3 regions of the Solibacillus sp. FSL R5-0449 genome follow, and region 2 is predicted to be linked to each of the others. Evidence: predicted binding sites of a transcription regulator. Region 2 holds the regulator's gene; each other region holds the start of a gene.

Evidence for each region. The regulator Rex, encoded in region 2, represses fermentation and respiration genes when NADH is low (regulators of the CRP and FNR family bind a similar motif). The targets are predictions, from matches to a motif close to TTGTGAAATATTTCACAA.
Region 1: yeiL (transcriptional regulator YeiL) is a predicted target of Rex. The motif match lies at 1,411-1,428, and genes of this name have one in related genera.
Region 3: MKY27_RS09005 (DUF1641 domain-containing protein) is a predicted target of Rex. The motif match lies at 959-976, and genes of this name have one in related genera.

What each region holds. Positions count from the first base shown of each region.
Region 1 covers NZ_CP150239.1:2,227,411-2,229,686, forward strand. Annotated here, with positions in the region: gene MKY27_RS11150 (MFS transporter) at 203-1,351, opposite strand; gene yeiL (transcriptional regulator YeiL) at 1,455-2,123, shown strand; gene MKY27_RS11160 (NupC/NupG family nucleoside CNT transporter) at 2,166-2,276, opposite strand, start outside.
Region 2 covers NZ_CP150239.1:3,227,819-3,230,094, forward strand. Annotated here, with positions in the region: gene tatC (twin-arginine translocase subunit TatC) at 1-571, opposite strand, end outside; gene tatA (twin-arginine translocase TatA/TatE family subunit) at 589-816, opposite strand; gene MKY27_RS16160 (redox-sensing transcriptional repressor Rex) at 895-1,530, opposite strand; gene MKY27_RS16165 (ABC-F family ATP-binding cassette domain-containing protein) at 1,778-2,276, shown strand, end outside.
Region 3 covers NZ_CP150239.1:1,844,662-1,846,937, forward strand. Annotated here, with positions in the region: gene MKY27_RS09000 (NAD(P)/FAD-dependent oxidoreductase) at 1-438, opposite strand, end outside; gene MKY27_RS09005 (DUF1641 domain-containing protein) at 474-902, opposite strand; gene MKY27_RS09010 (M15 family metallopeptidase) at 1,427-2,227, shown strand.

The DNA of each region.
Region 1 (2,276 bases), 1.0 Mb from region 2:
TATCTCAAGTGCTTGTAACGTAAGCAGACGGCAGGGATTAGCTGCACTCTGGAGTAGCTTTCAGTATTTATTCGGGGAGATTTTTTCAGCCGGGAAATCTCTTTCTGCTCACGAAGTCCATACGTACTTGTTCCATCATCGTTTTCATTTTATTATGCTCTTCATTATAAAAAATAGACATCGCGCTGTCAATCGGCATTCCTTAATAATTGAAACGTTTTTTCGTCAGTAAAATTAAAAGGATTGCAGGTACTGTACATATAATCATTCCTAAGAACGCCAAACCTGGCTCGATTTCATAAAGTGCACCACCTAATAATGTTAGAACCGCTGCACTTAAACTCATCGCTAGTGCTGAATAGATCCCTTGTGCATTTGGAATCTGCTCCTGCGGTAAAGCTTTGGAAATATAGCGTATAAAGGCATAATGTGCCATCGCAAACGACAGTGCATGAAGTGCCTGAGAGAAGATAAACATCGGCATATTCGGAAATGCATATACAAGTATCCATCGAACGGTCGAACCAATTGCCGCGATAAGCAATAAAGAAGACGGCTTCCATTTTGTTAAAATTGTATCGGCCTTATAAAAATAAAGAACTTCAAAAATTACTGCAACATTTAAAATCATTCCGATATAAAACGGATTGACATTCAGATCCTGCAGATAAATATATCCGTAGTTATAGTACGATGCATGCGCCCCCTGAAGCAGAATGACGACAAACAATACGATGATAAAGCTCTTTACTTCAAAGAGACCCTTCATGGAGAGCGTTTTTCGCTCCTCTTTAACCGTCACGATATTTAATACTCGAGGCGCAGGCATGAACTGAATAATGAGTAATGACGTTAAACCTAAAATCATCATCCATAAAATCATTCGCTCCCCGTACATTCCGCTGATCATACTGATGATTAATACTGCGACGACAAATCCGAACGACCCGAAAGAACGGGCTCTCCCGTAATGGATGGATCCATGTTGCATTAGTGTGGAGGCACTGCTCTCAACAGCCGGTAACAATGCCGGGTAAAAAGCACTGAACAGCAATGTCATTAAAAATAAGCCGGCAAATGAATTAATCGGTATGTACAGCAGTGTCACAATTAATGAACTTGCCGTAAAAAAGATCAGCACATTTTTGTTGCTCATTACTTTTGACACAAACGGGAAGATAAACATCGTTGAGGCAGCCCGTGCAACTAGCCCAAAGCCCATTATAATGCTTGCTTCTGATACCGTAAGCCCTTTATCGTTGATAAGCCAACCTGTCCAATATGGAAGAAAAATCCCCCATGTAATAAAGAACATAAAGAAATTTTTCGCGAGCCAGCGCTGATTATTCATTGTCTTCATCCTTTTTCGTTTTTATTAATTTGAATATTAACACGAGAAATACTACAATAATGTGAGAAATCTCATATTTTATTGGAAGGAGTTGCTTTATACTTTGAGAAAGTTACCAATAGATGAAAGTCTCAAATATATCGAACAATACCCGATTTCCCAGTATTTTTCGTTTGATATTGTTCCATTTATCCACGTGTATGAATTCGATAAAGGCGAATTTATTTTTCATGAGCATTCATTCCCCGATTATTTGTATTACATGGTTGAGGGAAAAGCTAAATTGTATATTACCCATAAAAACGGTAAAATTTCGCTCATTGATTTTATTACAGCGCCTACATTTATGGGGGAAATGGAATTATTAAATGCTGAACGTTACTCAAAAGGCATTCAGACTTTATCCAAGTCAATTTGCTTTGCGATATCGATCCAGGAAGTGAAAGAAAAATTATTGGCAGATCCTGTTTTTCTGAAAATGCTCTGTATTTTTTTAAGTCATAAAGCAACGACAGCAACAGCAAAATATACGCAAAATCAGGCCTATCCATTGGAGAACCGGTTAGCCTCATTCATTTTACTATCGTCGGATCAGCAATTCTATAAAGAAAAGCATACAGAAGTATGTGAATATTTAGGGGTATCCTATCGCCACTTGCTATTTGTCCTTGCACAATTCAGCGAAGCCGGCTATATTACGAAGCAAAACCGCGGATATGTACTGACAAATCGTTCTGAACTGGAGAAGCTTGCAGCAGAAATTACGTACTAAAAAAAGACTGCGCTAAATTTTTAGCACAGTCTTTGAAAGATATTATATAAACATACCAGCAATTGCAGCTGATAATAAAGATGCCAATGTTCCTGCAGCTACTGCTTTAATCGCAAGTTTTGCAATGATTGGACGTTTATCCGGTGCCATACC
Region 2 (2,276 bases):
TCCGAAATTTCACCATAAGCTTCGGATTGATGATTCCGAGTCGTGAAAGAAACAGTGTCACAACAGGCAACTGAAATAGCAGCGCAAAAGGTACGATTAACTTAATTAAAAATGAGAAGAATTCATTAATACCGATTGTTTGCGTAATATTCAAATCATTGGATAAGTCCGTCATAAAGCGCATTATAAATGGAAATAACACAAAATAAGCAAAGGCTATTCCCCCTATACACAATATAAAAGCATACGGAATATATTTCAATGTTGCCTTACGTTCAGCCTCATGCAAACCAGGTGTTATAAACGCCCATAGCTGGTACAGCAATAATGGCGATACAATAACGGCCGCTACAATAAATGTAACTTGTAAATAAACGGTTAAAGGATCTGCCGGACTAAATGCGTTCATCGAAAAACTGGCAGCTAAATCACTGCGTTGAATGTATCGAATAAGTGGTTTCGCCGTATAGAAACCGATGAAAAGAGCCATCACGAAGAAAATTGCTACGAAGAATAGACGTTTTCTAAGCTCTTCCATATGTTCAACTACGGTTAATTCTCTTGAATTCATAGCAAGACATCCTTATTTTACTTAACTTCGTTTTTTTCGTTCTCTTTATGTTCAATCACTTTTTTCTTTGTATCGAAATCGTCATCGTCATCCGTCAGGCCCTTCGTAGCGCTACGGAATTCACGTAAAGTTGTCCCCATCGCACGACCTAATGATGGCAATTTTTTCGGACCGAATATTAACAAAGCAATCAGTCCAATGATAATCAGGCTCACAGGTGTAATCGCATTAAGATGTACAATCACTATAGCCACCTCCTCTATTATTATGTATATTTTACATTAATTAACTAGAATTTGCTATTTATAGTAATGAACATTTTGTTACTTACCTGAGTTTCGTACTAAATACGTAAGTGCCTGTAATTCTACCGATAGATCAATGTTCATTACTTTAATCGTGTCAGGAACAGATAATCTTACTGGAGTGAAATTTAATATACCTTTTGCATTTATTTTTACGAGTCGGTCTGTCATCATTTGTGCTGAGCGGGACGAAACCGTCAAAATTGCTAGCTCCGCGCCAAACTCCTCATACATTTCCTCCAAACGATCTGGATGGAATACTGGAATATCACTAATCGTTGTTCCTTCCATCGGTGCCTTCGTATCAAATGCTACAACGATACGCGTATTATGATTTTTTTGGAAGTTATATTTTAATAAGCCATTCCCCAGATTTCCGACTCCTATAAGCGCAACATTCATCGCCTCATCCTGATCCAAAGTTTGACGGAAAAATTCGAGTAAATACTGAACATCATATCCATATCCCTTTTTACCGAGTGCTCCAAAATAGGAAAAGTCCCGTCGAATCGTAGCCGAATCTATTTTCATCGCATCACTTAATTCCTGTGAAGAAATACGCTTTTTACCTTCAGTTGCGAAGTTTTTCAAAAATCGATAATAAAGAGGAAGTCTTTTTGTTGTTGCTTGTGGAATTTTTACTTCTTGTTTCACACATTCTCCTCCTATGTACAGTTGCAAACTCTTTTTCTAATAATGCCTCCATATAACCTGTCGGGGCTTACCAACATGATTGTATCACGTAGTTGTCCCCAAGCGTTATGACACACTTATCATAAACTTCACTCTTTGTGCAGAAGCAAGTTAATCTTACTAAACAAGGAGCGACAAGTAAAGTATCCATCGTTGCGAACAATGTTCCCATACATTAAACTAAATAGGAAGAAACTGAGGTGTAAACATGATTGTCTTACAAGTGAATCAATTATATAAATCCTTTATTACAGATGAAATATTAAGCGGGGTAAAACTAGAAGTACAGCACCGTGATCGCGTGGCATTAGTAGGGCGAAACGGTGCCGGCAAGTCAACGTTATTAAAAATAATTGCCGGTCAAATGAGCTATGATTCCGGTGAAATTATTATTCCAAAAGATATTCAAGTCGGTTATTTAGAGCAGCATGCAGGCATTGACTCTGAACTTTCGATATGGGACGAAATGATGACAATTTTCGTAAATCTGCAAAAACAGGAACAAACATTGCGTCTACTTGAACAGCAAATGGCTGATCCTGCAATATATGAAGATAGCGAACAATATGCCCGCATCATGGCAGAGTATGACCAGTTGCAGCATGACTTCAAAGATGCAGGCGGTTACCAGTATGAAGCCGATACCCGATCTGTTCTGCATGGGATGCAATTTTTCCCTGAAGATTATCAAAAGCCGATTCGTTCAC
Region 3 (2,276 bases), 1.4 Mb from region 2:
TGCTTTAATGCGTGCTTCGATATGCTCGCGGATAGCATTAGCTTCATCAACTGATTTTAATACGAAAGAGTTTTCCTCTAAGCCTGGGATTCCGAAGAAACCAGTTTGGCTACCTAAAGCAACTACTAATGTATCGTATTGTAATGTTTTGCCGTTTGAAAGTACTACATTTTTACTTTCTACGTCAAAGCTGTTTACTTTTGCGATTTCCAAGTTGATGTCATAACCTTTGAAAATCTTTTCAAGTGATAATGAAACAGCACCTTCAGAAATTGTACCGCCAGCTAAACGGTGTAATTCTGTAATGATTTGGTGAGTAGGGAATTGGTTTACGACTGTAATACGCGCTTCGTCTTTATTTAAATATTTACGAGCTGTTTGTGCTGCCAATACACCAGCAAATCCAGCACCTAAAATAACGATTTCTTTAGTTACCATATTAAATATCCTCCAATAAAATTAGATTGTACAAATTATTTCATTTGTTTGCGTTCAGATGCTACTTGTAAAAATGCATTAGCAAAACGTAATGCCCCTTGCACTTGTGGGTCTTTCAACATTTTTAATAAGCCGAATACGCCTACTGTTTCATTGCTTTCTTCAGCACGGTCTTTTGCTTCGATCGCTGTTTGTGCCAATGATTTAGCAGTACCAACAACTGGGCTGGCCATTTCTGTTACAGCAGCAACTGTATCATTTTTTAATGTTTCATCAGTTGCAACACTAGTAGCAAATTCATACGTTTTTGTTAATAATGTAGTCATTTCAGCCAACTTTGGTAAGTTATCTACTAAAGTAGTTAATGAAGCTTGTACCTCTGGCTTTAGTAACTGATCTAAAACATCTAATTGTTCTTGTGTAACAGCCACTTTTTCTACCTGCTGATTATTCATTTCTGACATAATAACTCTCCTTTGCCATCACTTAATATTATTTTTTTCGAAAATTTCATACCCGATTGTAAAAACTTTCACATACCATTCAATAAGCAACGATAGCACAAAGATTCGTTTGTTACAATTAGAAAACGGAAATAAAAGAAGGAAAAACTTAATTTAAGAATATTCTGTAATTTTATTATTTAAAAAAATTTTATTTTTATGTATATGACGTATTTTTATGTATTTTATAATAAAAATTTCCCTTCATTATTTTTAATATTACAAGTATTAAAAAAGTAGATTTTTATTATTCCAAAAGCAAAACTAGGTCTATAAATGATAGAAAACAATAATTCCTCATTAGTTAAAGTGATTCAATTAGAAGCCCCTTTTACCTGTATTGTTTGAAATGGATTCTATTTTTTTAATTCCATCCAAATATCAGCAGCACTACTTATTTTTTATGTTCTTCGGAATATCTCCACAATTTTAACCTTCAAAATTCCGTTTTATTTGCTATGCTTAGATTGAAGGAGCGTTATTTAATGAAAAAGATTATTTTTATACTTATTTTTGCCGTTATTGGCTTTCAATTTTTTGCGACTGAACAAGTTGGTGCTCCCGACTTACCTCAGCAGCTTTCACTAGCATCGTACTCCGTCTCAAACGGGGATCTTGTACTTGTTAACCGGGATATCGCTTTGCAGAATGAACCAAGCAATTTAGCCTCTATTCCAGCTGATATAGCGGATAATGTGATCGTCAATTCAGAGTATTTTCTAGAAGAGCAGGCTATTCCACCCCTCAAGCAATTATTCGATGCTGCTGCAAACGATGGAATCGAGCATTTCATAATTAATAGTGCCTATCGGAGCGGAAAACTTCAGGAACAGCTTTATGAACAATACGGTGCCGATTATGCTCTACCTGCAGGCTACAGTGAACACCAGACGGGCTTATCAATTGATATCGGTTCAACTGTCGGCAAAATGGAAAATGTCACAGAAGGAAAATGGATGGAAGAACATGCAGCGGAGTTCGGCTACATTCTTCGTTACCCTAAACATAAAGTCGACATTACCGGGATAGAGTATGAACCTTGGCATTTCCGATACATAGGCCTGCCCCACAGCGTGATGATGAAGCAGCATGACTTCGTGTTTGAGGAATATATTGCTTATCTCAAAGAAAAGCAATTTTATAAAATGACTTTAGATGATACAACTTATTTCGTGCAGTATACCAACAACAAAACATCCGTTAACACACTTGAATCACAGAACATCAAAGTTTCCGGTAATAATGCCGGGGGATATATTATTACTTCCGTATTGGATGAAACTTGATAGGCTCTCGTTAAAATAAAAAAAACGACTTTTTGCATGTGCAAAAGGT